Regions from separate parts of the Aliivibrio sp. 1S128 genome, predicted to be linked through region 2. Evidence: predicted binding sites of a transcription regulator. Region 2 holds the regulator's gene; each other region holds the start of a gene.

Region 1 (8,222 bases), on a different contig from region 2:
ATTCGTTCAAATTGGTAAGTGAAATGTTGTTCACCAAGCCACGCTAATGGCTTACCAATAATGTCGGCATTGTCAGACTCTAAATTAAATTTTCGCAGCGTGAATTGAGGGATCACCCATAATCTATTCTCTTTGAGTTCAGCTTGAGCGGTGATGGTGCTATCACGCCAAGTGAGCGATATGCCATGTAGTGCCGTGTAATCTTCGCTGTAGTAGCCATCGATCAATACATCATCAAGCGCTTCGCCTTGCCAATATAATTGTTGAGTCGAAAATTGGAAGTCGCCTTCAAATGGCAATGTTTTTTCTTTTTCAACAGACCAATTGGTGAGCTGGGCTTGGGCGTCGCGAATAACCAGATCGTCATTGGCAAAATCTAAATTAGAGATGCTTAATTGATCAATCGAAATCCAATCGAGATGCTCCGTCTTTGGTAATCCATTTTGTAAACTTAACCCATCAATTTTGATGCTATCAAACGCCAATTTATGTTGCTGTATAGGGTGCTGAGACAACCAAAAATCGACATGTTGTATGAGCAATTGATTCTCTGTGTGGATAGTGATTTCTGACAGCGTAAGATGCAAAGGATCTTGAATTGAGTAATTAAGTTTACCAAAAGAGATTGTTTGATCCGATAATTTTTCAACGAGTGGATTTAACAATGGCTGAGCATAAGGGGTATGCAAAAGGGATAAAAATGCGACCACAAGTAGTAGGCAGAAAGTGATAAACCAACCAAGGCTTTTCAGCATGGTATACATTGTTAACTCCAGAAAGAAATAAGAATAGAAAGAGTGGATTAAAAGTGAGGTTCAATCAAGCTATTGTAATGTTTTACTCAAAGGTAATCACTGTTTTGAAAGCCAGACGAGAATCAAAGGAATAAAAAAAGCCCTTCGTTACCGAAGGGCTTGAATTTATCGAGGTATTAACTTGGGTTAGTCAAGTTGAGGGCCTGCTTTAACTAGCGCCTTACCTTCGTCATTATCTGTGTATTGAGCAAAGTTTTTGATGAAGCGTTGTGCAAGATCCTCTGCTTTGCTATCCCACTGTAGAGGGTCAGTATAAGTATCGCGAGGGTCTAGGATTGATTTATCAACACCAGGAAGTGAGGTTGGTACTTCAAAGTTAAACACAGGAATATTTTTCGTTTCAGCGTGATCAATTGAGCCATCTAAAATCGCATCAATGATCGCACGAGTGTCTTGGATAGAGATACGTTTGCCTGTACCGTTCCAACCAGTATTGACGATATACGCTTCTGCGCCAACCGCTTCCATACGTTTTACTAACACTTCTGCATATTGAGTTGGGTGTAGCGTTAAGAACGCCGCGCCAAAGGCTGCAGAGAATGTTGGTGTTGGTTCTGTAATACCACGTTCTGTACCTGCTAATTTTGCCGTAAAGCCTGATAAGAAGTGGTACTTAGTTTGTTCTGGAGTCAGTTTCGCTACAGGAGGTAGGACACCAAATGCATCAGCCGTTAAGAAAATGACTTTATTTGCATGACCTGCTTTTGATACTGGCTTAACGATATTATCTATATGATGAATCGGGTAAGAAACGCGAGTGTTTTCTGTTTTTGAGCCATCATTAAAATCAATCGTGCCATCGTTACGAACGGTGACATTTTCTAGTAGTGCATCACGACGGATTGCATTGTAGATATCAGGTTCTGCTTCTTTAGATAGACGAATTGTTTTTGCGTAACAGCCGCCTTCAAAATTGAAGATACCGTCATCATCCCAACCGTGTTCATCATCGCCAATCAGTTGACGTTTTGGATCGGTTGAAAGGGTTGTTTTACCGGTACCAGATAAACCAAAGAATACAGCGACATCACCTTCTTTACCCACGTTTGCAGAGCAGTGCATAGAAGCAATGCCTTTCAGTGGTAGAAGATAGTTCATCATTGCGAACATGCCTTTTTTCATTTCACCGCCGTACCAAGTACCACCAATGATTTGAACACGTTCAGTTAGGTTGAAGGCAACAAAGTTTTCAGAGTTTAAACCTTGTGCTTCGTAATTAGGGTTTGTCGCTTTCGCGCCGTTCATGACAACAAAATCAGGTTCAAAACTTTCTAATTCTGCTTCTGTTGGGCGAATGAACATATTTTTTACAAAGTGCGCTTGCCATGCCACTTCTGTAATGACACGGACGCATAAACGAGTATCAGGGTTTGCACCACAGTAACCATCAATAACAAATAGACGCTTACCTGAGAGTTGTTCTGTGACTAAGGCTTTTAGATCATCCCAAATAGCAGGAGTGATGGCTTTATTGTCGTTTTTACCTTGATCAGACCACCAAAGTGTATCTTTGGTTGTTTCATCTTTTACGATGTATTTGTCTTTTGGAGAACGACCCGTAAAAATACCAGTATCTACCGAAACTGAGCCAAGCTCAGTCATAACACCACGCTCATAACCTTCTAGGTCAGGGCGAGTCTCTTCTTCAAACAACTGGTCATAGCTTGGGTTACGGAGAATATCGGTAACGCCAGTTAGGCCATATTGAGTAAGATCAAGTTGTGCAGCCTTGTTGTGTTCCATTACAGTCATAGGTGCTCCTTAAAGGAATTTTGTAGGGATTTTTAATATTTTAATTATTTTTTAATATTGTTTACTGCTACCCATGCTACCAACGCGGTAAATTAAAACAGGGAGTCATATCATGAAATAACCACAAAATAGTACAGGTTATTTAATCACCATCACAAAACAGAAACATGTCTATTCTACTCTTAATGAAATCAATTGCGCTAGATGCAATTGATTATTATTTGACCAAAATTAAGTGTGGATAAGTCGATTTAAAATGTGCTTCATATCAAAAAAAGGTATAAAAAAAGCCAACCTAATGGCTGGCTTTAAAACAATATAAAGAACTTATTCTGTATGAAGAATTAATGAACGGTATCATTACCTTTTGTTGCTTCTTCAAAAATATTAGCGACATCGATGCTGTCAAAATTGTAGCTTGTACCACAATAGTCACAGTGCAGAGAAACCTTACCTTCTGTTTTTATAATATCGTCAACTTCAGCACGATCAATCGTTACGATTGCACCCGCGCTGCGTTCACGAGAACAGCCACAGAAAAACTCAACCGTTTGAGGTTCAAACAGTTGTACTTTATCTTGGTTGTATAAACGGTACAGAACGTCTTCCGCTTCTAGGCCAAATAGCTCTTCGTTTTTGATCGTATCAGTCAGTTGTTCTAAGTGCTCGAAGTCATCTGCTGAACCGGTGCCATCTGGCATAATTTGTAGAAGCATACCAGCAGCATGAGGTTTGCCTTCAAATTCACCCAGACGTAACCATAAGCGAGTTTTTAATTGTTCAGAACGCTCAAAGTAACCTTCAAAACACGCGGCTAAATCTTTACCGTCAAGTGCAACAACACCTTGGTAACGTTCACCGTCTTTTGGCGCGATAGTAATAACTAGGTAACCTTTACCCATTAATTGGTGCAGTGTGGCATCATCAGCAATTTCGCCATCAAAGCGAGCAACACCACGAACTTTTTGATCATTATCGCCATTAATGACAACAAGAGAAACAGGACCGTCACCTTGAAGTTGAAGCGTAATTGAGCCTTCAAATTTTAATGTTGCAGTTAATAGTGTGGTTGCAACTAATAGCTCACCCAAAAGGTTTTGTACTGCTTTTGGGTATTCCTTGCTAGAAATAATTTGTTGGTAAGCATCGTCTAATTGAACCAGTTCACCACGAACAGATAAATCTTCAAATAGGTAGCGATGCAATGTGTTATTTGCCATGAAATACTCCAGCAATTGTATTAGAGGGTTGTTGTCGCTCTAGTATAGCGACAACAGCCAATATAAATAAGGGGTGAAACAGAAAGAGCGGATTTATTGCTGCTTAAACTTCATTATGTCACGTCGTTGTTTCTTATCTGGACGTTTATCAGGGTGTGGGCTGCCAAGTGAATTGAGTTTGCGTAATTTCGCATTTTCTTCACGTTGTTTGATACTGTTTGATGTTTCTTTGTAAAGCGTTTGTGCAACAGGAGCGCCACGGCGTTGATCTGAAAGGATCTCGATGATCACGACAATTTCTTCGTTATTGCCCTGGCGAAGTTTAACTTCAGCACCAAGATCAATTAATTTGCTTGGTTTGGTTCGTTGTCCATTATAATGAACTTTCCCGCCATCAACCATATTACGAGCAATAGAACGAGTCTTGTAAAAACGAGCCGCCCAAAGCCATTTATCGAGTCTGATACCATCGCTAGTATTGGATTTTGAACTCATTATGGGTACCTAATGTCTTATCTCTGCTTATTAAGATGGAGTCAGGATTTTTTTTTTCAATCTTTTGGGGGGAATTAATCAAAATTGATAAGCAAGTAGAGTCATTAATGAGAAATAATGCTCTAATACACGGTTATCTTCATCAATTACGTGATGTGTATTCTAGTAATTTAAGAAATTAGAATCATTTGCGGAAATTATGACTGGTTATTTTATAATTCATAAATACATCAAATGTTTAATTGCTCTGTGAGACAGAAAAGGAAGAACAGTACCTAATGATAGCTAATATGAAAATCGAAAAAATTTCTCAATATTGGTCAATATATCAGTCTGCAATATCGAAAGGGGTAACCGTTGTTTTGGTGGCTTGTCTCGCGTGGATTTGTGGCTCTCTTTTTTGGTCGATGCTGGCTCCACAAACCTCTGTTTCTCAATGGTCACCAAAAACCGTCGCTATCAATGCCTCATCAAAGAAAAATAATGATGATTCTTTATCTGGTTTATTAAATGGTCAAGTGTTTGGGCAGTTTAATGCTGAAAAAACCATAGAGCAGCCGAAGGCTGTTGAAGTAAAAGATGCACCTAAAACCAAGCTTAATCTGACATTATCAGGTGTGGTCGCGAGTTCTAATCCTAAATTGAGCTTAGCGGTGATCGGAAATCGAGGAAAACAGAACACTTATGGTATTGATGAAACCATTGATGGCACAAGAGCAACAGTGAAAGCCATTAGCGTAGATCGCATTATTATTGCAAATAATGGCCGTGATGAAACGTTAATGCTGGAAGGAATTGAATACACAAAAATTTCAATAGAACCAAATCGTACAGGCAGCTCAGGTACGGTATTAGGGAATAATCGTCAACATTCAGATCAAAATGAGTTAGATACTATTCGTCAAGAAATGGCGAAGAATCCGCAATCTGTTTTGAAGTACATTCGTCTTTCTCAAGTCAGTAATGATGGAAAAATAGAAGGTTATCGAGTGAACCCAGGTAAAGACCGAAAGTTATTTGATTCGGTAGGTTTGAAGCCTGGTGATATTGCAAAAAATTTAAATGGGATTGATTTAACGGATCCTGCTGCAATGGGCACATTGTGGAAAAATATGTCAGAAATGACAGAGCTTAATTTAACCGTTCAACGTGACGGACAACTACATGACATTTTTATCGGTTTATAGCTGGTAGATGAAAAAATGAGTAAGGGTGTACTGTGAAAAAGTGGATGGGCAAGGGAGCCTTATTACTTGCGGGTAGCATGATGTGGACATCGGCTATCGCAAATGACTTTAGTGCCAGCTTTAAAGGCACGGATATTCAAGAGTTCATTAACATTGTTGGTCGAAATTTGGAAAAGACCATTATTGTTGATCCGTCAGTTCGAGGAAAAGTAGATGTCCGTAGTTATGATCTTTTAAATGAAGAGCAATATTACCAATTCTTTTTAAGCGTACTTGAAGTATATGGTTATGCTGTTGTTGAAATGGACAGCGGCATTTTAAAAGTTATTAAAGATAAAGACGCAAAAACATCGGCAGTACCAGTGTTGGGTGCTAAAGATAAAATTACCGGTGATGCTGTTATTACGCGTGTTATCGCGGTTCGTAATGTGTCGGTTCGTGAACTTTCTCCTCTATTACGTCAGCTAAATGATAATGCGGGTGCGGGTAACGTCGTTCATTATGACCCCGCGAATATTATTATGATCACCGGTCGTGCTGCGGTAGTGAATCGTCTTGCTGAAATTATTGAGCGTGTAGACCAAGCGGGTGATAAAGAAGTTGAAGTGGTTGATTTAAAAAATGCGTCAGCCGCTGAAATGGTACGTATTGTTGATGCCTTAAATAAAGCGACAGATGCTAAAAACACCCCCGCATTTTTACAGCCTAAATTGGTTGCAGATGAACGTACAAATTCTATTTTGATTTCGGGTGACCCAAAAGTACGTCAACGCCTTAAAAAATTGATAAAACAACTTGATGTTGAAATGGCAACAAAAGGAAATAACCAAGTTGTCTATTTACGCTACGCTAAAGCCGAAGAGTTGGTTGATGTATTAAAAGGGGTTTCTGATAATTTAACCGCAAGCAAGGGAGGCTCTCAAAAAGGAAGTTCAAGTAACCGTAGTGATGTGATGATCTCAGCTCACGCTGATACCAATGCGTTAGTGATCACTGCGCCGCCAGATGTTATGCGTGCAATCAAAGATGTCATTGCTCAGTTAGATATTCGTCGTGCACAAGTCTTAATTGAAGCGTTAATTGTTGAGCTGTCGGAAGGAGATGGCGTAAACCTTGGCGTACAATGGGGTAACCTCGAAACGGGTGCCATGATCCAATACAGCAATACTGGCGCATCGATTGGTGCCACCATGGTTGGTTTGGAAGAAGCTAAAGATACAACCACTACGACCGCTGTTTATGATGAGAATAATAATTTTTTACGTAATGAAACGACAACAGAAAATGGAGACTATACCGCGTTAGCTTCTGCGCTTGGTGGCGTTCAAGGTGCGGCGGTTAGTGTCATGATGGGGGATTGGGCTGCATTGGTAACCGCAGTGTCTACTGATTCAAATTCCAATATTCTATCGTCACCAAGTATCACGGTTATGGATAATGGCGAAGCGTCATTCATCGTTGGTGAAGAAGTGCCGGTATTAACCGGATCAACCTCTGGCTCAAATAATGAAAACCCATTCCAAACGGTTGATCGTAAAGAAGTGGGTATCAAACTTAAAGTGGTACCACAAATTAACGAAGGTAACTCGGTTCGTTTAGATATCGAACAAGAAGTCTCTAACGTATTGGGTGCCAATGGCGCGGTGGATGTGCGTTTTGCTAAGCGTCAGCTAAATACATCAGTCATGGTTGAAGATGGCAAGATGCTAGTTCTGGGTGGTTTGATTGATGAACGTGCAATGGAAAGTGAATCGAAAGTCCCTTTCCTAGGCGACATTCCAATTTTAGGGTATTTATTTAAGTCAACCAGTACTCAGGTTGAGAAGAAAAACCTAATGGTATTTATCAAGCCAACCATTATTCGTGATGGCATGACGGCGGATGGTATTACCCAGCGTAAATATAATTACATTCGTGCAGAGCAACTGTATAACGCAGAGAAAGGACTGAAATTAATGGATGATGCCAATATACCGGTGCTTCCTAAGTTTGGGGCTGATGTGCAGCATCCAGCAGAGATCCAAGCTTTCTTTGATCTGCTTGATGATGAGAAGAAGGATAAATAATGGCAGATATGCTATTTCCTAACTCTACAGCCGTTTTACGCTTGCCTTTTTCGTTTGCAAAAAGGCATTCGGTTGTTATTGAGGCCAGCTCTGAAGGGTGGGTACTGTATTATGCAATCACACCATCGCCGATTGTTTTGTGTGAAATTCGCCGAGTATGTAAGGCTAGCTTTTCATTAATACAATTAACTAAAGATGAGTTTGATACCAAAGTCACTCAAGTGTACCAACGTAATTCATCAGAAGCGCAGCAATTGATGGAAGACATAGGGGCTGATAATGATGATTTCTTCTCATTAGCAGAAGAGTTACCAGATAATGATGATTTATTAGAATCAGAAGATGATGCTCCCATCATTAAATTGATCAACGCCATGTTAGGTGAAGCGATCAAAGAAGGTGCGTCGGATATCCATATTGAAACGTTTGAAAAAATATTGTCGATCCGTTTCCGTGTTGATGGCGTGTTACGTGATGTATTAAGCCCTAGTCGTAAACTTGCGCCGTTATTGGTCTCGCGTGTAAAAGTCATGTCTAAATTAGATATTGCGGAAAAGCGTGTGCCACAAGATGGTCGTATTTCGTTACGCATTGGTGGTCGAGCGGTTGATGTTCGTGTTTCTACTATGCCGTCTTCTCATGGGGAACGTGTGGTAATGCGTTTGCTCGATAAGAACGCAACACGTC
Region 2 (8,222 bases):
AATATATGAGTGGCTTTTTTAAAGATTAAATATTGATACTAATAAATATCAATCACCAGCAAACATATAACCTTCACCATGAACGGTAACAAATATTTGTGGGTTTTTTGGGTCCATTTCCATTTTTGCACGCATTCTTCGAATAAGTACGTCAATGGTTCGATCATTTGGAGCATCGACTCGATGGCTTATCATATTCAAAATTCGTTCGCGTGATAGAACCGTATTAGGGTATGACGATAAGGCAACTAGTAACTCATACTCAGCTTTAGTTAACTTAACGGGTTCGCCATTATTTGATAACGCACGACGTTGAATATCAAATGTCCATTCCCCAAAGCGAACTAGATTTGATTCATCTAATTCTATTGGTTCATGAACCAAAGACATACGCCAAAATAAATTCTTAACTCGAACTAATAATTCGCGTAATTCTACAGGCTTAGTGACATAGTCATCTGCACCCATTTCTAGACCAACGATTCGGTCAATACTATCTGTTCGTCCTGTAACGAGAATAATACCAATGTTAGATTGACTGCGCAGTTCGCGAGCCAATAATAAACCATCCTCTCCTGGTAGGTTTATATCAAGCATAATTAAATCAACTTTTTGTTCAGCCAAAACAGTTCGCATCTCTGCCCCTGTTTCAGCCTCGCTCACTTGATATCCCTCGGCTTCAAAGTAGCCTACAAGTTTAGAGCGAGTTACCACTTCGTCTTCAACAACTAAAATGTGATAGCTCATAATATTCTCTTTAATGGTTATTTAGATAGTTCTTATCTTATTCTATTCATATTTTGTAATAATGCCAACTCTCAATTGATATTTCTATTGTTTAATTGATTCAAAACAATTATTAACAAAAACGGTTTATTTAATTTTTACACATATCCTTATACAGCCTGTTAATGATAGGTGCTATTCCTTTTCATACTTATCCAGTACAATTCTTAAATAAATTTCTTGGAGCAAAAATACATGAACGAATTAACTGAATTTAACAAACAACGTGCTGAAATTTACTGGTGGCTATCTAGCTTATTAGCAAGTGAATTAACAACTGAGCAACTAGAGCAATACAATAGCTTTGAGGTACGTACCTTTTTATCTGATTTAGGAAAAACACCTGAATTAACAGATACAATCAACGCGTTAATTGAAAAGTTAAATCAACTTCAAACTCGTGACGATGCACAGTTAGAGCTATCTGCTGATTTCTGTACCGCTTTTTTAGGTTCAGATAAAAACAGTGCCCTTCCTTATGCTTCTATATATTTAGATAAATCAGGTCTTCTTAATGCAAAACCTGCTCAAGATATGCGTGAATTATTAGCTAAATACAATATAGCTCAAAAGTCTGAGTTCAACGAACCTGCAGATCATATCGCTATTGAATTAGATTTTCTTGGAAATTTAATTCTAATGACAAATCAAAAAACATCTGAAGAAGAATTTGAAGAATATATGAATGCCCAATTGTCATTCATCAATGCTCAACTTTTGTCTTGGACACCTAAATTCAACCATATTTGTAAAGAAAGAGATGACTTCGGTTTTTATGCTGCAGTAACCTCGTTTCTTGTAACCTTTCTACAACTTGACGTTACTTTTCTTACAGGTGAGTAATTAATGACTTCGTATGTTGATACAATATCGTTACAGTCATGTGATATAAATCAAATCGCTAACAAAATTTACTAAATCAATAATTGTTTGCACTATGCTTTATCTATAAAATGTGAGCGCAAACGATAAAATCGAACATTAAATGAAAACCGCATTTTTAGCGGTTTTTTTCATTTATAACCAGGGCCTATTTATCTTCCATCATACCAAGACAAAACTCTCTATTTTGTTGGAACATAAATAGCCCCTTATTTACCTATTTAAGGCTTTTATATGGCTACTATTAAAGACGTTGCAAGAATTGCTGCGGTTTCTACCACCACTGTTTCTCATGTGATTAACAAAACTCGCTTTGTTGCAGAAGCAACTCAAAAGCGCGTATGGGAAGCAGTTGAAGAGTTAAACTATGCCCCTAGTGCGGTTGCTCGTAGTTTAAAGTGCAATACGACACGTACTATTGGCATGCTAGTAACTCAATCATTTAACCCATTTTTTGCTGAAGTAATGCACGGGGTTGAAAATTACTGCTACAAACAAGGTTACACACTATTTATGTGTAACACTGAAGGCGATTTAGATAAACAAAAACATTACCTTCGTATGCTTTCTGAAAAACGAGTAGATGGCTTATTGGTTATGTGTTCAGACCTTAATGAGCAGTTATTAGCGTTACTTGAAAAAAATACAGAATTACCAATGGTTATTATGGATTGGGGCCCAGACAGCCCTCGCACAGATAAGATCATTGATAACTCTGAAAAAGGTGGCTATTTAGCAACAAAACATTTGATTGAAAATGGTCATACTCAAATTGCTTGTATTACAGGCCAAGCGGACAAAACTACGTGTAAAGAACGTGTTCATGGTTTTCAACGTGCTCATGAAGAAGCTAACTTACCATTTAAATCAGAATGGATCTTAGAAGGTGATTTTGAATGTGCTTCTGCATCAAAAGCCGTTGATAAATTATTAGCTATGGAAGTACGTCCTACGGCTTTATTTTGTTTTAACGATATTATGGCTCTGGCTGCAATCAGTCGAATTAAGCAATCTGGTTTACGAGTTCCTGAAGATATTTCTATTATTGGCTACGATAATATAGAACTTTCAGCTTACTTTTCACCACCGCTAACGACGATCCATCAGCCTAAACGCCGAGTAGGTAAAACCGCTGTCGAAATCTTATTGGAACGCATTAAAGATAAGCACCACGAACGTCGTGTTTTTGAAATGCAACCCGAGGTGGTATCTCGAAGCAGTGTCTTAGATCGTACTAAATAGCGGTTATTTTCTTTGCCATAAATGAGGGTTGGTTCAAATAATATCTAAAACTTGAACCAACTTAACAAAAATAAAAATAAATTTTTTGAAGCAAGATCACACTATACTTAATTCCGCAATAACTACCTTTATTGATTGCTATATCATCAACGAAGTCACGAACAGGGCAAACTGTGCGAAAGTGCAGGACGCAAAGCCTCCGGCCTACGTATTGAAAAATATAAGGTAGCGGGGTTGCCGATGGTAAGTAATCTCTCTGGTATTGTTAATTTTTACTTTAAAATAACAATGCCTTATTTTGAACTTGCTACTATTTCCTCGGGCTCAGTTGTTTAGTGACGTAGACTTACTAACCGAGAATTATTGCAATGGATAAACCAGTACTAAAAGAATCACTTCGATTACTGTCATCTTTAGGCACTATCACTTCACGCTCAATGTTTGGTGGTTTTGGCATTTTTATTGATAGCACCATGTTTGCTCTTGTTGTTCAAGACAAGCTGCATTTGAGAGCGAGTAGTGAAACTATCAACTTATTTAAAGAGCAAGGGTTTGAACCTTATGTTTATAAAAAACGTGGTTTTCCTGTTGTCACTAAGTATTTTGCAATTTCAACTCATTGTTGGGAAGATCCTGACTCTATCTTAATTCAAGCGATTACTGCTTTAGATGTCGCTAAAAATGATAAAGAAAAACAACAGGCCGCAGGCCCATCACGTATTAAAGATTTACCAAATCTCAGATTAGCTACGGAAAGAATGCTTAAAAAAGCAGGAATTAATACCGTGGATGAATTACGTGACACCGGCTCTGTAAATGCCTATAAAGCGATTCAACAGACACACTCAAGTAGTGTAAGTGATGAATTACTTTGGTCTCTTGAAGGAGCGATTAAAGGTACGCATTGGTCTGTTGTTTCAGCTGAAACACGAAGTGAATTAAGAAAACTATTATAATAAATATATACGCCTTAATCTTATTTGCTATCTAAAAAATATAGATTAAGGCGTTATTTTCTTTGATATCCTACCTTTCACATCTCATCCAATCGTTATTATCATTCATTTAGTTAAAAAGCGATAATCCTCCACGTTTTACATCTTCACGACAATAATCGCTGTTAGTTTATATCACTATCAGTTAATCTCACCCCCAATATATGGAATAAAAAACTGTTAAACAGTTCACGTTTTACAAGGTGCATGGATGAAAAAAAATACCATTAGCAAAAAATGGCTTTATTTACCTATAATATCAACGATATTAACGATAACGCTTGGTTTATTTGTATTCAATTCAACACTGTCAAACTGGCTTGAACATAAGGTAGAAGGCAGCTTATCTGAAGAAATAACTCGTCTTATTAAAGACATTAACGACGATAATATTTCTTTTACCGATTTAAAATCATTAGATGTTTACATAAAAACGAAACTAGTGATTGCCAAAGAAGATCATATAACATTAATTACATCTGACGGAACCCCGATTGCCGATAGTGATATTTCTTTAAGTTCTGTTTTACAACTTGAAAATCATCTAAACAGACAAGAGATCGTCAACGCTCAAAACTTTGGGTATGGCACTTCGACTCGCTTTAGTACATCTCGCTTTAAAAACTTACTGTATTCAGCAAAATCATTCGAATATCAAGGTTCTACGTACATCCTTAGAGCAGCTACGCCATTAACTCGCATTGATGCAATGGTGGAAGAGTTGATGAATATTTTAATTATTTTAATGAGTATTAATATCGTACTTGTTATCGCTTCGTCCTTACTAAGTAATAAACTGATTCAACAACAAGTTCAAAATGAGCAAGACTTACAAGAAGAGCGTATTGAACAACGAACTCAAGAAATAGAACTCTTACATCGCCTTGCAACTATGCTGGCAGCCTGTAATTCAATTAATGAAGCTCAAATGGTGGTAGAGGATATCCTCCCTAGAATTTTAGGGGATGTGAACGGTGTTGTATCCTTAATGCGTTCCTCTAGAAATCAGTTACTAGTAAAGCTTGATTGGGGTGGCGCGTGGCCTGGCAGTAAAACTTACGCACCTGAAGAGTGCTGGGCATTACGTAAAGGTAAATTCCATTTCGCTAATGATAAATACACAACGTTACCTTGTTCTCATATGTCAGCGACAGGCATTGATCAAACCCTCTGCATTCCGTTAACTGCGCATGGCAACACCATTGGTATGATGCACATCTATTTAGGTAATACAGATAATTTAGATGACAATGTTAAGAAACTTGCTTTTACCGTTGCCGAGCACTTAGGCCTTGCTTTAGCCAATTTAAACTTACAAGAAAAATTGAGGGAGCAGGCAATAAGTGATCCTTTAACTGGTTTATATAATCGTCGCTATTACGAAGAAACAATTAATCAAGAAATTATGCGTGCTCAGCGACACAAACAAGAAATGTCGATCCTAATGCTAGATCTTGACCACTTTAAACGTTTCAATGATAACTACGGTCATGATGCAGGGGATTATGTACTCAAAACTATCGGCTCATTACTGCTTAATATCATGCGTGGTGAAGATACAGTCTGTCGCTTAGGAGGAGAAGAATTAGCTATTATCTTACCCAATACAGGTGCAGAAGGTGCATTACATGTCGCTAATGAGTTATGTAAATCGGTTAGTGATCTTCACCTTGCAATTAAAGACCTATCATTAGGAAAATTAAGCGTTTCCATTGGTATTGCGACTTATCCCAAAAATGGGCTCCAATCTGAAGATATAACTAAGTTAGCGGATATTGCTCTTTATGAAGCAAAAGGCCGAGGCCGAGATCAAGCCTGCCATTACGACGAACTTATTCAATCTCCAGACGTTGCTGAAATCACCGAAGATACACTTATAATCAATACTTAACACATACTGAACGGATGAGCCTAATCAACAGGCTCATCCTCATCAACCTGCATCATAAAATCAGTGACCCAACCAATTAATAAAATCATTAACCACGAAACCATAATGGAAGTAGGCACTTCAAATTTTGGCGATATTATTAGTGTACTAAAGCCAATAACAGGTAAAAGCCAAGACATCATTGGTAGCCAATCACGATACTTAGACCGGCTAACACTCTGTAAACACACAATCAATCCAGTAATTGATAAGGCAACAAGCGCAGCATGCTGTAACCCTCCTATCCATAAAGGGATCACTAATACTAAAGGCCACCAAGCATTTCTATTTACTGGCTTCCAACTTCTTGCTGCAACCCACACCAGCACAACACTTAAAATTTGAAGAAAGGTTGAATACGCACTACCATTTAATTTACCTTCGTACTGTAATGCCATAATTCCAGCTTCCATTGCAATAACAACTGAAACTATAAATACAACTAGATGAATACTTTTACGCCGAGAAAAAACAACCATCAATACAGGGAACAATGTCCAAACTGCAATTGAAAGTGATAAAGGTTGAGAGTCCAAAGTTAAACCAAATAATGACATTCCAACGAGCAATACCCACGTTGCGACTCCGCCTTGCGGGATCAACCAAAGCATCGGAATGGCTAAAGCAAGTAAAGGTAACTGCCCGCCACTGATACCGAATGCCAAGACACCGATGACAACAAGTATAAAACTTAATAAAATTGATAACACAGCTAATAACATCACTTTCCCTCCTTGGTATAGAGTTGTTTACTTTGTTACAATTTAAGTTTAGTGGCAATCACCCGCTTTATCACTGACCAACCTCTCTAATTTCTAAAATAAGGTAGTTAATCTAATGGATGAGTTTATTCATTGTATCTATTTAAATTTATTTTATGTCCCAAAAGGAAAGTTGATCACTTATGGCCAGCTTGCCGCACTAGCAGGGTTTCCTAAGCATTCACGTCATGTTGGAAAAGTTTTATCTCAATTACCTAAAGACAGTAAACTACCTTGGCATAGAGTCGTAAACTCTCAGGGGAAAATTTCGTTACAAGGGGAAGGATTTGAAACTCAAAAAAAGAAACTAGAGAACGAAGGTATTGTAATTCGTGACGATGGTAAAATTCTACATTTCAAACAAGTAGTCATGCACTAAGCATAACTACCCATCGAGAGTGATTTAGTCAATATTATTGACGTACACCTTTAAGCAATAACTCTTGTTGCATTGTTTTTGCTTCATCAGTGATCACGGCATAATTTGTATCAGTGGTAAATCGTAATTTACCATCAATTGTAATCGTAGCTCGAACAGAGTAACGATGATTTGGCTGAATATCTGCAGTTTTGAATTCTAAAGAGTAATCAAATGGAGATGATTTTTCACCCGCTTCAAATGTTTCTTCTGTGATGGTTTTTGATGGTGCATCAGCCAAAGAAACATCTGATAACGTTACCGTAATAATTGCGTTTTCAGGTAGAGCAATACGCTCACGGTAGCCAACACTGCCCGTCACTACTTGCGTTTCAGCAACGTCAATAACTTCTGTATTTGATACGTCGCTTTGAGCTGTCTCTTCTTGTACAACTTGTACAGCAACGTCTTGTTTCACTGTTTCTTTTTCAGTTTGATCCGTTGAATTACAACCAACCATTGTGATCCCTGTAGCCACAGATAACGCCACTAATAATGATTTTTTCATTTTATTCTCTCTTTATTTATATATTCTGATAAAAACAACATAAATATAAACCTAATATATTGAGCTGTCTTGTTATCAGCTTCATCTTTGACAGAAAACTAACTCAATTACAGTAAAATAACACGGTCTTGATGTTATTTTGCCCCAATTAACATCCTGTTTAACTTATTGAACTCAACCTGAATCTACCTCACAATAGAGTAATAACGTCATAAGTACTTAAGGCACAAAAATGAATAAACCATTAAACGAATTATTAACCCTTTTACAGCTCGAACAATTAGAGCAAGGCTTATTCAGAGGGCAAAGTGAGAATTTAGGATTACCCCAAGTTTATGGCGGTCAAGTTATTGGACAAGCACTCTCAGCGGCTCGTTATACCGTTGATAACGCAAGAACAGTACACTCTTTTCATAGCTACTTTTTATATCCAGGCGATCCTGAAAAAGCCATCATTTATGACGTTGAAAATCTCCGTGATGGCAGAAGTTTTAGTACTCGTCGCGTAAAAGCGATTCAAAATGGACGCCCTATTTTCTATTTAACGGCTTCATACCATGGTGATGAGCCAGGGTTTGAACATCAATCAGCAATGCCAGATATTGCTGGGCCAGAAAACTTTGCTTCAGAAACACAACTTGCAGAAGCGATTAAACATGTTTTACCACCAGCGGTTCAAAAGATTTTCTGTGGTGAGAAA
Region 3 (8,222 bases), on a different contig from region 2:
CTGTACACCAAGAAAAATCAACAAGCGATTAAACGCTTAGAAAACGGGTTAGTTCAATTACCAAACAATCCAGTATTAACAATTAACTATGCTCATGCACTTTCTGAATCCAATCAACCGGCAGAGGCTGTGCGTGTTTTACAACGTTATACCCATGATTACCCAGATGACCCTACAGGTTGGCAGTTACTTTCTAAAGCCTATAATGACAATGGCAGCGCTAATGGTGAATTAGCAGCAAGAGCAGAAATGTATGCGTTAAAAGGAATGTGGAATAAAGCCCTCAATAATTATACTCAAGCAAGCCAATTGGTTGAGTTTGGAAGTTTAGACCAAGCTAGATACGACGCAAGAATCGATCAGCTACGCCTATCACGAGAGCGTTTTAGCGCCTTATAATCAAAAGGAAAAAATATGTCTGTTGTTATTTATCATAACCCTCGTTGCTCAAAAAGCCGTGAAACATTAGCGCTATTAGAAGCTCAAGGCGTGACCCCAAGCGTTGTGAAGTACCTAGAAGAAACACCAAGTGTTGATGCCTTAAAAACGCTATTCTCTCAATTAGGGTTCGATTCTGTTCGTGACATGATGAGAGTAAAAGAAGCTGAATATAAAGAACAAAATCTAGGAGATAGCTCAGTGACAGACGAGCAGCTCTTTGAAGCGATGGTACAAACACCAAAATTGATTGAGCGCCCTATTGTGGTTAACAACAACCAAGCAAAAATAGGTCGCCCACCAGAGCAAGTTTTAGAGATTTTATAGCATTAAGCAGGAAGCTAAACATGGATCCAGTTGAAATGAGCGCAGAAACAAAGCGCTATCGTTTTCTTGCACTATTTTGCAACTTAGCACTACTTGTCTTTGTCGCTCTTTGGCATAGTACTCTCTCCCCCCATCCATTGATCAATCCATATGGCATTATGGTGGCATGGATTATTCCAATGCTTTTTCCACTAAAGGGGATCATTCAAGGTAAGCCTTACACGCATGCATGGGCTAACTTTATTTTAATGTTTTATTTTTTGCATGGTTTAACCATTCTGTGGCTTGATGAAGGTGAACGATACTTTGCACTGATTGAAGTGATACTTACTTCCGGTGCATTTATAGGTAATATTTATTACGCTCGTCTTCGAGGCAAAGAACTCGGTTTAAAACTGAAACTTTTATCTGAAGTAGAAAAAATAGAAAAAGCAAAATTCACAGAGGGTGAGTAATTAGACATAAAAAAGGTGACACTTAAGTCACCTTTTTTATTTAATCGAAATGGATCAATTTACGCTTAATTCATACTGATGGATGACGCGTTGTTTGATTTCAAGTTCATCAACTAAAGCATCCTCTTTTATCGCAGGTGACTCTTCTTTAAGTTCAGCCGGTATTACGTCTTGCGAAACTTCTTCTGTTAATTCAGTACTGATTTCCTGATTAACGATAGGTGCTTCGGGCACGACTGATATACGAGTATTTTTACTTAATAGCTCATCATTAAATTGCTGATAGTCACCCAATAAATTTAATGTATAAGTGACTTTATCACCTTGAATTGTATCAACTTGAACACTAGCCACTGAGTTCATCTGCTTTAATAGTTTCTCTAAAGTAAAGAAAGCTCTTGTGGTATGAATTCCTTTAATCGATACAACCTCAGAATCACTAGCAACAGCACCTAAGTTTTTTGTATAAGTTTGAGCAAAATAATCACTGACTTCGTTAACCATATCGGCTAATTGAACAGCACCTGACGATCGGCCTTCAATTGGCTTTTTAGATGTCGTCGCAAGGTATTGAGGCGTTGTATCAAACAATGTCCAACTTGAGCTATTACCACGAACTTTAACCACTAAGATAGCTTGAGGATTATAACGCTCACTCGCATCTGCTATTGGCTTTTTAAAGTTGCCCCACAAGTCTGGAATTTCAATAGATGTTACATCATCAAAATCACCCACTGGGAACATAACCGGCAAACCACGTTCATTTGCAGCATTCTTAATACGAGTAATTAATGAATTGTTTGATTGTTCCCAAATGATACTTCTCTGATAATTGTATTCATTAACAACCCAAACCAACACAGGTTTACGCGGCATTTCCCACACACCTTGCTCGGCTTGAGTTAATAGGTTCAATACCATACTTGAGTTATAACCAAGCTTCATACCACGAGGGGCATCATCATAGTCAACAAAACTCATTTGAGTTACATAGCGATCACTTCGTGTTAGCGCTTTTTTTATCACCTCATTCTCTGCAATTGACTGTTGACCAGAGACCTTGATCAATACATTCACTAAGCCCTCTTCTTTGGCCAAGCTTTCTGCTTTTTCAGCATCAGTTAATTGCACTTCAGTATGATAAAGATCCGTTTGTTGCTGAGCAAAAACTGGCCCCGCAATCATACACATTAATAAACACAAGATACGTAACATCAAACAACCTATAATTACTTTTATAATTTACCGCGATAATAAGGGCTATCCCATTATTCAGCAAGGATTCGAATTGACTCAGATCTAACTTTCAAACTATTAGAGTGATACTTTCTTAAAAAGTTTTATTTTTTCACGAGCTAAATCAAGATATTTATTAATTAAATAGTGATAGAATCCCTCAAATTCATTACTGGAAATGGAAATGTTATACAATTTGTTCCAAGGCTTTCAAATGTTGTTCGTTGCATTTGGTGCACTCGTTCTTGTTCCCCTCCTAACTGGCTTAGATCCTAATGTTGCTCTATTTGGTGCTGGCGTTGGTACCCTTCTCTTTCAATTAGTTACTCGTCGCTCTGTTCCTATCTTCCTCGCTTCTTCTTTCGCTTTTATTGCTCCAATTATCTACGGAACTCAAACATGGGGTATTCCAGCTACCATGGGCGGACTAATGGTCGCAGGGTTAGTGTATGTTGCATTAGGCGCTGTGATTAAAGTTAGAGGCGTCGCTTTTATTCATAAATTACTGCCTCCTGTTGTTGTTGGCCCTGTCATTATGGTGATCGGCCTAGGCTTAGCGCCAACAGCGGTTAATATGGCGTTAGGAAAAACGGGCGATGGCGCTTATCAGTTAGTTGACGGACAAATCGCATTTTGGATTGCTGGCGCTTCATTATTTACTACGATTGGTATCAGTGTTTTTTCTAAAGGTTTCTTTAAATTATTACCTATCCTTTCTGGCATTATTGTTGGTTATTCATTAAGTCTAATGTTTGGTATTGTCGATTTTACTCCGGTATATCAAGCCGCTTGGTTTGCTCTGCCTAATTTCACTTATCCTGAGTTTAATATTAACGCCATTCTATTTATGATCCCGGTGGCAATTGCACCAGCGGTTGAGCACGTGGGTGACATGCTAGCGATTTCAAACGTAACCGGAAAAGATTACCTTAAAAAGCCAGGCTTACATCGCACCATTACGGGTGATGGTATTGCCACCATGGCTGCTTCTCTTATTGGCGCGCCACCAAACACAACTTACAGTGAAGTCACTGGTGCTGTAATGCTAACCAAAGCGTTTAACCCTGTAATCATGACATGGGCTGCCGTCTGTGCGATTGTTTTGGCTCTTGTGGGTAAATTAGGCGCAATATTACAAACTATTCCTGTCCCTGTAATGGGGGGCATTATGATCTTACTGTTTGGTTCAATCGCGACGATTGGACTGAATACTCTGATTAAAAACCAAGTTGATTTACATAAAGCACGTAACTTAACCATTGTTGGCGTTACCCTAGTATTTGGTATTGGTGGTATGGCTGTGGGTATTGGCGATTTTAATTTACAAGGCGTGAGTCTTTGTGGGATCGTGGCTATTGCCCTTAATTTAATTCTTCCTGATGACTTAGGTGAAAACCATGTTGTCGATAATACACAGATGGAAGATGATAAATAAATCTAGGGTCTAGGGTCTAGGGCAAATAAAAAGGATTGATGGTTACCCATCAATCCTTTTTTAATGCTTAAAGCATTCAGTAAATATAATGACTCAATGGTGCCTATTACTTAGTACCGAAGATCTTATCACCAGCATCGCCAAGGCCTGGAATGATGTAACCTTTATCATTCAATTTCTCATCGATAGCCGCAGTATAAAGCTCAACATCTGGATGCGCTTTTTCTAATGCCGCAATGCCTTCAGGAGCAGCAACAAGAACAAGAATTTTAAAGTTCTTACAGCCTTTCTCTTTTAAAAGATCAAGCGTTGCGATCATAGAACCGCCAGTCGCTAGCATTGGATCAACAACTAAAGCAATACGCTCATCGATGTTAGACGCTAACTTGTTAAAGTAAGGTACTGGCTCTAACGTTTCTTCATCACGGTAAATACCAACAACACTGATACGCGCACTTGGGATGTGTTCAAGAACGCCATCCATCATGCCAAGACCTGCACGTAAGATTGGCACTACCGTTACTTTTTTACCTTTAATTTGGTCAACTTCAACAGGGCCATTCCAGCCATTGATAGTTACTTTTTCTGTCTCAAAATCTGATGTTGCTTCATAAGTAAGCAAGCTACCTACTTCAGTTGCTAATTCACGAAAACGCTTAGTGCTGATATCGCCTTCGCGCATTAAACCAATTTTATGTTTTATTAGCGGGTGTTTTACTTCAACAACTTTCATTTCTGACTCCAAATACATTAATCAAACCTTCTAATTATACATATTTTTCCATTGAAAAATGGCGTTATCATAAAATAAATTACTGCACTAGAAGTTGTTTACCGAATTTATTATTTTTTATTACAAAATTTATGCAAAAACTCTTACGCAAACGTTTCCCTTTTTACATTGTGCTGTTAGAATGGCGCGGATTTTTGAAATCCAACCTATGGCGAGGACACCTCCGTGAGCGACAACAAAACTTCTCTTAGCTACAAAGATGCTGGTGTAGACATTGATGCTGGTAATGCACTTGTTGATCGAATTAAAGGCGTAGTAAAACGTACTCGTCGCCCAGAAGTAATGGGTGGCATTGGTGGTTTTGGTGCGTTATGTGAACTTCCTACTAAATACAAACAACCTGTTTTAGTTTCTGGTACTGATGGCGTTGGTACTAAGTTACGTTTAGCTCTTGACCTAAATAAGCACGATACCATTGGTATCGATTTAGTTGCTATGTGTGTTAATGACCTTATTGTTCAAGGTGGAGAACCTCTGTTCTTCCTTGATTATTATGCAACTGGGAAACTTGATATTGATGTTGCTGCTGAAGTAGTAACAGGGATCGGTGAAGGCTGTATTCAAGCAGGTTGTGCGCTAATCGGTGGTGAAACTGCTGAAATGCCAGGCATGTATGAAGGTGAAGATTACGATGTTGCAGGCTTCTGTGTGGGTGTTGTTGAAAAAGAAGACATCATCGATGGCACAAAAGTCGCGGCAGGTGATGCTCTAATCGCTGTAGGTTCTAGTGGTCCGCACTCAAATGGTTATTCACTAATTCGCAAAATTCTTGAAGTATCAAACGCGGATCTTAATGAGGAATTAAATGGTAGAACCATTGCTGACCATTTAATTGAACCAACAAAAATCTACATTAAATCAGCCTTAAAAATGATAGCAGAGCATGATATTCATGCTATCTCTCATATTACTGGTGGTGGTTTCTGGGAAAATATTCCTCGCGTACTGCCTGAAGGCACAAAAGCAGTTGTTGATGGTAAGAGCTGGGAATGGCCTGCTATCTTTAATTGGCTACAAGAAAAAGGAAACGTTGATACATACGAAATGTACCGTACCTTTAACTGTGGTGTAGGTCTTATTATTGCTCTTCCAAAAGATCAAGCTGATCAAGCGGTTGCTCTACTGAATGCTGAAGGCGAAAACGCTTGGGTTATCGGTGAGGTTGCAACTGCAAAGCAAGGCGAAGAACAAGTTGAGATCCGTTAATCGGGTTATATAAACTTTGAGCTAGCTCATAAAGCATAAAGAGAAAGGTGATCACTTATTCGATCACCTTTTTTATATCTATTATTTATGTTCGAATAGTTCTCATTACTTAAAGAATAAGACGGTTATGATGAAAAATATTGTTGTATTAGTTTCAGGCAGTGGCAGTAACCTACAAGCTTTTATTGACGCTTGTGGTAACAAGATCCCTAACGCTCGTATTTCTGCGGTCATTTCAAATAAAAGTGACGCTTACGGATTACACAGAGCACTCAATGCTGGAATTAATGTTCATTGCCTAAGTGCTGCTGGATATGAGAACCGTGAGCAGTATGATAGCGCATTAGCAACACTGATTGATCTTCACAAACCTGACGTCATCATCCTTGCTGGCTTTATGCGTATCTTAAGTGAATATTTTGTACTTCGGTACCAAGGTAAAATGCTGAATATCCACCCTTCTCTTCTACCAAAATACACTGGATTACATACTCATCAACGTGCTATTGATTCCGGTGATAAGGAACACGGAACAAGTGTCCATTTCGTAACCCCTGAATTAGATGGGGGCCCAGTGATCCTTCAAGCTAAAGTGCCTATTTTTGAAGACGATAACGCTGAAGACGTCGCATCACGAGTCCAAGCTCAAGAGCATGTTATTTATCCAATGGTAGCAAATTGGTTAGTTGAAGAGCGATTAATCATGCAGGATGGAAAAGCCATACTTGATGGTGATGCCTTAGGCCTATCAGGATTAGAAACTGAATAATAAAAATGCCCATCAATATGATATTGATGGGCATTTTTCATACATATCGCTTATGAATTAATTGAGCATTCTGATGGCGGTGGAGCCATTTCAGGCACCGTATCATGATTACCTGCGGTTAATTCACCAAAATGAAATAGAGCATACTCACCAACTTTCATTTTACGCCACTCTTCATTATCCGTTAATGGCCGTGTCACGATCACTGAAACAACATCATTCAATGTCGTTTCTTTGTGAAAATCAATTGTAACATCCTCATCAATTAATGAAGCTTGACCAAAGGGCGCACGCCTTGTGATCCAATGTAAATTGTTCGAACAGTAAGTCATAACGTACTCACCATCGCTCAATAACATATTAAAGACACCTAACTCTCTTAACTGATCACAACATTCAGACACAAACTCAAACATTAACATCATATCTTGAGGCGGCTCTGGATATTTATCTTCTAATTGATTTAATAACCAACAAAATGCACGTTCACTGTCTGTCTCTCCAACAGGTCGAAAGCGCCCTGTTGATAATTCATCAAATTTAGTTAATTGACCATTATGAGCAAACGTCCAATATCTCCCCCACAATTCACGCGTAAACGGATGGGTATTTTCAAGATTCACTTCACCGCGGTTTGCTTGGCGAATATGACTAATTACCGCTTTGCTCTTAATCGGATAATCTTGAACAAGTTTAGCTATTTTTGAGTGGCAGCTCGGCTTTGGGTCTTTAAATGTACGAAATCCTTTCCCTTCATAAAAAGTAATCCCCCAACCATCACGATGTGGGCCAGTATTGCCGCCACGCTGAACCAACCCTTTAAAACTAAAGCAAATATCGGTTGGTACATTGGCACTCATTCCGAGTAATTCACACATTCTTGCGTTACTCCTTTATTCGCAACCTGACCAACCTTAATTCACAGAGGTTTTAAGATTGGTCAGCATAATGAATTATTTTTCCATTTCTTTTTCAATTAATTGAATAACAATATGGATGATTTTAATGTGGATTTCTTGAATACGATCAGCATAACCAAAATGAGGAACTCGGATCTCTACATCAGCAAGACCTGCCATTTTTCCACCATCTTTACCTGTTAGAGCAATGGTTTTCATGCCTTTTTCTTTTGCCGCTTCAATCGCTTTTAAAATATTACCTGAATTACCAGACGTCGATAAGCCAAATAATACATCACCTTTTGAGCCAACCGCTTGAGTGTAACGAGAAAATACATGGTCATAACCAAAGTCATTACTCACACACGATAAATGGCTAGGATCAGAAATCGCAATACCTGGGTAGCCCGGGCGATTTTCACGATAACGGCCTGTTAATTCTTCAGCAAAATGCATTGCATCACAATGTGAACCACCGTTACCACAAGACAATACTTTACCGCCTTGCTTGAAAGAGTCTGCAATGGTTTTTGCCGCTAATTCGATTTGAGCAAGGTTTTTATCGTCAGCTAAAAAGTCATTCAGTACTTGAGCGGCTTCTGTTAATTCAGAACGGATCAGATCTTGATAAGACATAAGATTCTCTCTATTTATTATTTTCCCT
Region 4 (8,222 bases), on a different contig from region 2:
ATTAAAATGCAGAGGGATGTATAGCATGGCAACAGGTACAGTTAAATGGTTCAATAACGCCAAAGGGTTTGGCTTCATTTGTCCAGAAGGAGAAGATGGGGATATTTTTGCTCACTATTCCACAATAGAGATGGATGGCTACCGCACACTAAAGGCAGGACAAGCTGTCACCTATGAAATCCATGAAGGTCCAAAAGGATTTCATGCAAGTGAAATAAAACCACTCGAAGGTGAAGCTGTAAAATAATAGTTTAGCTCTTATTGCTAAATAAGATTAAAGGTGAGTATTTACACTCACCTTTTTTGAACCTATCGATTAAGAAACGCTCTAAACACTTCCATTCATTTATCTAGGTAGCTAATTTGAAATATATTATCTCACTTATTCTATTATTTACTCTATCGGGCTGCGTGTCCGAAACCTACCAAGAAAAAAGCACGGTAAACTTAGTTACGACTGGTAACATTAATAATACGCTCCAAGGGAAGAGTACGTTCTCTTGGCACCCAACTATCAGCGCTAATTATTTAAATAAAGAATTAAACAATAGGGATACAGAAGAACGATTCTCTCAATCATTAAAATCTTCATTAGAAAAGAGAGGATTTCAATTTGTTGATAACGGGACTGATGCTGATTTCTATGTAGGCTATGGTTTAGGATTAGAGGAAAACATTCAAGATGAAGATATCCTCGATAAAACGGGACTATTAACCGGGATCCAACCAATTGGAGTTAATAATGACGACTCAAAAAAGGCCAGTATTTTCATCGCTATCTTTTTACCAAACGAACCATACCAACAATGGTCAGTGTTAGCACAAGGTTATACCAACTCTGATAATAAAATGTCTTTAGACGAATTGACTGAGTTTATGCTACATAACCTAAAAAAATAAACACCTAAAATATGAACCTAATAAAGCAGCCAAATCGGCTGCTTTATTACTTTTATGAAGAACAACTAATCTCCATTTTTTTACCCCATTCAGGAGGTAGTTGAGCATATTGTTCAAACTCTAAATGCTCATCAAACGGACTTTTCAGTAATGTCGACAGTACTTCTACCTCACTAAAGTCGCCTTCTTGCGCTTTATCAATCGCTTGTTGAGCCAAATAATTACGGAGAATATATTTAGGGTTAACCCTTCTCATCCGTTCACAACGAAATTCAGATCCATTGTCTTCTAACTCACAACGCGTTAAATACAAATCCAACCATAATATCGCCGCTTCTCGATCAACAAATAGATCGACAACAGTTTGTTTATCTTTATTATCCAGATAAGAAAGTGAACGCATAAATCGAGTGTAATCAACCGCATTTTGCGACAGCAGTTCAAACATAGATTCAAATAATCGACTGTCCCCTTCTTGTTTAGAATAAAGCCCTAATTTATCTCTCATCAATTGGCTAAAATAGCCATGAAGTTGTGTTTCATATTGAGCCAAAGAAGATTCTAAATCTGAAGTATCAATGAGGGGAGAAAGGGAATGCGCTAGAGCTGACAGATTCCATAAACCGATTCTAGGTTGCTGATTGAATGCATAGCGCCCTTGATAATCAGAATGATTACAAATATAGCCAGGCTCATAATCATCAAGGAAACCAAACGGGCCATAATCAAACGTTTGCCCTATGATCGACATGTTATCCGTATTCATAACACCATGAGCAAAACCAACCGCTTGCCACTGTGCAATCATATAGGCAGTACGATCAACAATCTCACTAAACATAGCTGCGTAAGGCTTAGCAGAATGCGCACAATCTGGAAAATGCCATTCAATCACCTTATCAGCTAACAATTTTTGTTCTATAAGTAAGTTCGAATAAAACAAATGTTCAAAATGCCCAAATCGAATATGAGTTTCAGTTGCTCTAATAAGTAGCGCTCCCGTTTCATACCCTTCTCGAAAAACAGCAGTATCACTCGTCATCATACCTAAAGCTCGTGTGGTTGGTATATTGAGCCCTTCCATCGCTTCACTGCACAAATATTCCCTGATAGTTGAACGCAGCACAGCACGACCATCTCCAGTTCGTGAATACGGAGTTCGACCCGCTCCTTTGAGATGAAGATCGAAACTGACTCCTGATTTATCAGCAAGTTCACCCAGTAAAAGTCCTCGTCCATCTCCGAGATCTGGATTGTAACTACCAAATTGGTGCCCTGCATATTTCATTGCTAAAGGAGAAAAAACAGAAGGAATATTATCACCTGAAAATGCAGACAACAATTCAGGTGCATTCTCAGGGATCAGAGGCAGACCAAATTGCTCCGCTAGCTCACTATTCCACATAACCCAACGTGTATTATCTAACGGACTAGGATTTACATGAGTAAAAAGACTACGAGGTAATTCAGCATAACGAGTAGTAATCGAAAAAGCGTTCCAAAAAGACATTTGTGTATTCCATTAACAAGCAATGGAGTAACGCTAGCATATTGATAAATGATATGACAGAAATGAAAAAAGCCGCGCTAACCATAAGGTTAATGCGGCTTTTTCAAATTTGGTACGCCCTGAAGGATTCGAACCTTCGACCACCTCCTTAGAAGGGAGGTGCTCTATCCAGCTGAGCTAAGGGCGCTCTATGGGGTAGGATTATACGAATATACGAAACTAGATCAATCCTTTTCTTATCATTATCTTACTGAATGCTGAAAAAAAAGGCAGATCGTGCGTTGTTTGATCTAAAGTGCGCATAAAACCTACTTTTTAAACATAAAGAAATATCAATATCGATTATAAGTATATTAAACACTAAAAAAGCAAACGTTTGCATTATGGTAATTACTTAGCGTTTCTGCGACAATGCACAGGTCAATCAGTATTAGACCGCTAAAGGAAGACCATGACCGCTCAAATTATCGATGGAAAACTAATTTCTCAAACTGTTCGCTCAGAAGTAGGCGCTCGCGTTAAAGCTCGAGTTGAAGCCGGACTTCGTGCTCCAGGCTTAGCAGTAGTACTTGTTGGACAAGATCCTGCATCTCAAGTTTATGTTGGTAGCAAACGTCGTGCCTGCGAAGAAGTTGGTTTTATTTCAAAATCTTACGATTTACCAACAACGACAACCGAAGCAGAATTATTGTCTATTATTGATACCTTAAATCAAGACTCTGACATTGATGGTATCTTGGTTCAACTTCCTCTTCCTGCAGGTATGGATAGCACCAAGATTCTAGAACGTATTGACCCAGAAAAAGATGTCGATGGTTTTCACCCATATAACGTAGGTCGATTATCTCAACGTATTCCTAAACTACGTTCATGCACACCCAAAGGCATTATCACACTTCTTGATCGTTATAATATTGAAGTTCGTGGTATGCACGCTGTCGTTGTTGGGGCATCAAACATCGTAGGTCGACCTATGACGCTTGAACTACTTCTTGCTGGCTGTACAACAACAACGTGTCATCGATTCACAAAAGATCTTGAGCATCATATCCGCCAAGCAGATCTTGTTGTTGTTGCTGTAGGCAAACCAAATTTCATTCCTGGCGAATGGATAAAAGAAGGGGCTGTTGTGGTCGATGTAGGTATTAATCGATTAGACAACGGCAAGCTCATTGGTGATGTTGAATACGATGTAGCGAAAACAAAAGCAAGTTATATCACGCCTGTTCCTGGTGGTGTCGGCCCTATGACTGTCGCAAGCCTAATCGAAAATACATTACTTGCTTGCGAACAGTACCACCGCAAATAATTCAAACGAATAACAAAAATATCAATAGGCGGACTTTTTTAAGCTCCGCCTTTTTTATACCTGCGCGCTGCCACATTTCTCAATTAATTTTCATTCTATTTTCAGCTTTTTCTTGGACAAAATAAGGGTTTAGTTACTAACCTTAGATAAGAACGATTTAGAACTATGGATGACAAGAGGAAATGGATATGAGTATTTTTGACCACTATCAAGCCCGTTATGAAGCAGCAAAAGATGAAGAATTATCACTGCAAGATTTCTTGTCATTATGTAGTAACGACAAAAGTGCTTATGCCAATGCAGCAGAAAGGCTTCTAATCGCAATTGGTGAACCAGAAGTAATAGATACTGCACTTGATCCACTGCTTAGTCGTATTTTTTCTAATAGAGTGATCTCTCGCTATGAAACCTTCAAAGACTTTTATGGTATGGAAGAACCTATTGAGCAAATCGTATCTTACTTAAAACACGCAGCTCAAGGACTTGAAGAACGCAAACAAATCCTTTATTTACTAGGTCCTGTAGGCGGAGGTAAATCATCACTTGCCGAAAAATTAAAAAGCTTAATGCAAAAAATGCCTATTTACATATTAAGTGCGAATGGAGTACGAAGCCCTGTTAACGACCATCCTTTCTGTTTGTTTGATATTGCAGAAGACGGAGAGCTCTTAAGAAAAGAGTATGGTATTGAATCTCGTAACCTTAGATCCATAATGTCTCCTTGGGCAGCAAAAAGATTGCATGAGTTTGGTGGTGACATTACGCAATTTAAAGTCATAAAAGTACATCCATCAATTCTTGACCAAGTCGGTATAGCAAAAACAGAACCTGGTGATGAAAACAATCAAGATATCTCAACTCTTGTAGGTAAGGTTGATATTCGTCAATTAGAACATTTTGCACAAGATGACCCTGATGCCTACAGCTATTCAGGATCCCTATGTAAAGCGAACCAAGGCTTAATGGAATTTGTGGAAATGTTTAAAGCACCCATTAAAGTTCTCCACCCTCTTCTTACTGCGACTCAAGAAGGTAACTTTAATGGTACTGAAGGTCTATCAGCTCTGCCTTTTGATGGAATGATTTTAGCTCACTCTAATGAATCTGAATGGCAAACCTTTAGAAATAACAAAAATAATGAGGCCTTTTTAGATAGGGTTTATATTGTAAAAGTTCCTTATTGTTTACGTGTTTCTGAAGAAGTAAAAATTTACCAAAAACTACTTGAGCACAGTGAACTGTCTCACGCACCTTGCTCTCCAAGCACGTTAGATATTTTGGCTCAGTTTTCAATACTGTCTCGCCTTAAAGATCCTGAAAATTCATCTCTTTTTTCTAAAATGCGTGTTTATGACGGTGAAACATTAAAAGATACGGATCCAAAAGCAAAAAGCTATCAAGAATATAAAGACTTCGCGGGGGTTGATGAAGGAATGTCAGGCTTATCAACTCGATTTGCCTTTAAGATCCTTTCGCGTGTATTTAACTTTGACCAAACAGAAGTGGCTGCGAACCCTGTGCACCTTTTCTATGTCATTGAACAACAAATTGAGCGCGAACAATTTGCCCAAGATGTTGCCGATAAATACACCGAGTTTGTTAAAGGTTTCTTGGTACCTAAATACGTAGAATTTATTGGTAAAGAAATTCAAACCGCCTACCTAGAATCTTATTCTGAGTATGGTCAAAACATTTTTGACCGTTATGTTATTTATGCTGACTTCTGGATTCAAGATCAAGAATATAGAGATCCAGATACAGGCCAATTATTTGATCGTTCTGCACTTAACGATGAACTAGAAAAAATTGAAAAAACGGCTGGTATTAGCAATCCAAAAGACTTTAGAAACGAAATTGTAAACTTTGTTCTTCGAGCTAAAGCCAATAATAACGGCCAAAATCCAATGTGGACTAGTTATGAAAAACTACGCGTCGTTATTGAGAAGAAAATGTTCTCCAATACCGAAGACCTTCTGCCAGTCATTTCTTTTAATGGAAAAACATCAACAGATGATCAGAAAAAACACGATGATTTTGTCGCTCGTATGATGGAAAAAGGGTACACCAAAAAACAAGTTCGCCTGCTGGCAGAATGGTATCTGCGAGTTCGTAAATCTTCATAATAAAATGCTTTTATTTTCAAGATTATGTTGCAGCTCATTATTCAATGAGCTGTCCCTAGCAAAATAAGGGGTAAATGATGGCTCAATTTATTGATAGAAGATTAAACGGGAAAAAGAAAAGTACCGTTAACAGACAGCGCTTTATTCGCCGTCATCAAGATCAGATTAAACGAGCTGTATCTGATGCCGTTAACCAACGCTCTGTCACTAATATTGACGACGGTGAAAGTATCTCTATACCTAAGGGAGATATTTCCGAACCTGTTTTTCATCAAGGCCAAGGAGGGATTCGTGAACGAGTGCTTCCTGGTAATGATCAATTCATAAGAGGAGATAAGATTGAACGCCCACAAGGAGGAAATGGTGGGGGTTCTGGAGATGGCGATGCGAGTCCCGACGGTGAAGGCGAAGATGAATTTAGCTTTCAAATCTCAAAAGATGAATATTTAGATATTCTATTTGAAGAACTTGAACTGCCTAATTTAGAAAAAAATCAGGTTCAAAAGATCACTGAATGGGAAACCCATCGCGCAGGGTTCCAAACTGCTGGCATTCCTTCTAACATTGATATTGTACGTTCACTACAACAATCCCTTGCTCGTAGAACCGCTATGACAGCAGGTAAAAAACGCCTGCTTGCTGAATTAGAAATAGAGTTAGAAGAAATTAAAAACAGCGAACCTGCTCAACCTCTCTCAGTACGAAAAATGAAAGAAGAAATCGACACATTACGAGAAAAGATTAAACACGTACCCTATATTGATTCTTTTGATTTACGTTATAAAAATTATGAACGAACCCCTATCCCATCAAGTCAGGCGGTCATGTTCTGTTTAATGGACGTTTCAGGATCAATGGATCAAGCAACGAAAGACATCGCAAAACGTTTTTATGTTCTGCTTTATCTTTTCCTTACTCGTACCTATGAAAATGTCGAAGTGGTCTTTATACGTCATCATACTCAAGCGAAAGAAGTTAATGAACACGATTTTTTCTACTCCCAAGAAACTGGGGGAACGATGGTATCCAGTGCATTAAGGCTAATGAAAGAAGTGATTGCTGAGCGATTCCCTGTAAATGAATGGAATATCTATGCCGCACAAGCGTCTGATGGGGATAATTGGGCAGATGATTCACCAAAATGTAAAGAGTTGCTTACCGCATCGATTCTCCCTTATTGTCAGTATTACTCTTACATTGAAATAACCAAACGCCACCATCAAACCTTGTGGACAGAATATGAAAAACTCACTCAAGGATTTGATAATTTTGCGATAAAAAACATTCGTTCGGTTGAAGATATTTATCCTATTTTCAGAGAGTTATTTCAAAAACAATTGGCTTAGGAGGCACTATGAAAAGGAAAGCAATGCTACCTGATGGGCCAGATTGGACCTTTCAAATATTAGAACAATATCATGTGGAAATAAAAAAGGTCGCGCAACACTATCGCCTTGATACTTATCCTAATCAGATTGAAATAATCACGGCTGAGCAAATGATGGATGCCTACTCTAGCGTAGGTATGCCTATAAACTATCATCATTGGTCTTTTGGTAAAAAATTTATCCAGACAGAGCAAAATTATAAACACGGTCAAATGGGCTTAGCGTATGAGATTGTTATTAATTCATCGCCGTGTATTGCCTATCTAATGGAAGAGAACACCATCACAATGCAAGCCTTAGTAATGGCTCATGCGTGTTATGGACATAATTCTTTTTTTAAAGGCAACTATCTTTTCCAAACATGGACAGACGCCAGTTCTATTGTTGATTATCTATTATTTGCTCAACAATACTTAACCCAATGTGAAGAAAAATATGGGGCAGATGAGGTAGAAAAAATTCTCGATTCTTGCCATGCTCTTATGAACTATGGCGTTGATCGCTATAAGCGTCCTGAGAAAATTTCTATCGCAGAAGAAAAAATTCGCCAAGAAGACAGAGAAGCGTATCTTCAATCGCAAGTAAATGATCTATGGCGAACCGTACCAAAATCAAAAGAAGAAAGCAGCGAAGAAAAAATACGCTTCCCTTCCGAGCCACAAGAAAACATTCTCTATTTCATTGAGAAGCACGCCCCATTACTTGAATCATGGCAACGAGAAGTAGTTAGGATTATAAGAAAAATCAGCCAGTATTTTTATCCTCAAAAACAAACTCAAGTCATGAATGAAGGATGGGCCACCTTCTGGCATTACACTATTTTGAATCATCTTTATGATGATGGCTTAGTCTCAGAAAAATTCATATTAGAGTTCCTACATAGCCATACTAACGTAGTTGCACAACCTGCTTACAATAGCCCTTACTTTAGTGGGATTAATCCTTACGCCCTAGGGTTTGCTATGTTCCAAGATATCCGTCGGATCTGTGAA

Evidence for each region. The regulator PurR, encoded in region 2, represses purine synthesis genes. The targets are predictions, from matches to a motif close to TNANGNAAACGTTTNCNTNA.
Region 1: a site for PurR is predicted at 2,751-2,770, ahead of pckA (phosphoenolpyruvate carboxykinase (ATP)). Genes of this name have one in related genera too.
Region 3: a site for PurR is predicted at 4,768-4,787, ahead of purM (phosphoribosylformylglycinamidine cyclo-ligase). Genes of this name have one in related genera too.
Region 4: a site for PurR is predicted at 2,775-2,794, ahead of folD (bifunctional methylenetetrahydrofolate dehydrogenase/methenyltetrahydrofolate cyclohydrolase FolD). Genes of this name have one in related genera too.

The regions. Positions count from the first base shown of each region.
Region 1 covers NZ_MAJV01000047.1:50,003-58,224, forward strand. The annotation lists gene A6E03_RS07460 (AsmA family protein) at 1-764, opposite strand, end outside; gene pckA (phosphoenolpyruvate carboxykinase (ATP)) at 942-2,567, opposite strand; gene hslO (Hsp33 family molecular chaperone HslO) at 2,912-3,787, opposite strand; gene hslR (ribosome-associated heat shock protein Hsp15) at 3,881-4,282, opposite strand; gene gspC (type II secretion system protein GspC) at 4,561-5,469, shown strand; gene gspD (type II secretion system secretin GspD) at 5,502-7,535, shown strand; gene gspE (type II secretion system ATPase GspE) at 7,535-8,222, shown strand, end outside.
Region 2 covers NZ_MAJV01000106.1:101,116-109,337, reverse strand. The annotation lists gene torR (two-component system response regulator TorR) at 49-747, opposite strand; gene torD (molecular chaperone TorD) at 982-1,629, shown strand; gene purR (HTH-type transcriptional repressor PurR) at 1,903-2,910, shown strand; cyclic di-GMP riboswitch class I at 3,066-3,152, shown strand; gene A6E03_RS14050 (TfoX/Sxy family DNA transformation protein) at 3,279-3,866, shown strand; gene A6E03_RS14045 (sensor domain-containing diguanylate cyclase) at 4,117-5,796, shown strand; gene A6E03_RS14040 (hypothetical protein) at 5,817-6,557, opposite strand; gene A6E03_RS14035 (MGMT family protein) at 6,673-6,975, shown strand; gene A6E03_RS14030 (YbaY family lipoprotein) at 7,010-7,522, opposite strand; gene tesB (acyl-CoA thioesterase II) at 7,755-8,222, shown strand, end outside.
Region 3 covers NZ_MAJV01000014.1:98,482-106,703, reverse strand. The annotation lists gene A6E03_RS03975 (M48 family metallopeptidase) at 1-399, shown strand, start outside; gene arsC (arsenate reductase (glutaredoxin)) at 415-765, shown strand; gene A6E03_RS03965 (DUF2069 domain-containing protein) at 786-1,220, shown strand; gene A6E03_RS03960 (DUF2066 domain-containing protein) at 1,275-2,435, opposite strand; gene A6E03_RS03955 (uracil-xanthine permease family protein) at 2,641-3,891, shown strand; gene upp (uracil phosphoribosyltransferase) at 3,998-4,624, opposite strand; gene purM (phosphoribosylformylglycinamidine cyclo-ligase) at 4,850-5,890, shown strand; gene purN (phosphoribosylglycinamide formyltransferase) at 6,021-6,659, shown strand; gene A6E03_RS03935 (class II glutamine amidotransferase) at 6,710-7,537, opposite strand; gene lpcA (D-sedoheptulose 7-phosphate isomerase) at 7,613-8,194, opposite strand.
Region 4 covers NZ_MAJV01000091.1:92,909-101,130, reverse strand. The annotation lists gene cspD (cold shock domain-containing protein CspD) at 26-247, shown strand; gene A6E03_RS10680 (DUF4136 domain-containing protein) at 364-900, shown strand; gene A6E03_RS10675 (protein adenylyltransferase SelO) at 953-2,410, opposite strand; tRNA gene A6E03_RS10670 (tRNA-Arg) at 2,521-2,597, opposite strand; gene folD (bifunctional methylenetetrahydrofolate dehydrogenase/methenyltetrahydrofolate cyclohydrolase FolD) at 2,862-3,719, shown strand; gene A6E03_RS10660 (PrkA family serine protein kinase) at 3,908-5,842, shown strand; gene A6E03_RS10655 (YeaH/YhbH family protein) at 5,920-7,188, shown strand; gene A6E03_RS10650 (SpoVR family protein) at 7,197-8,222, shown strand, end outside.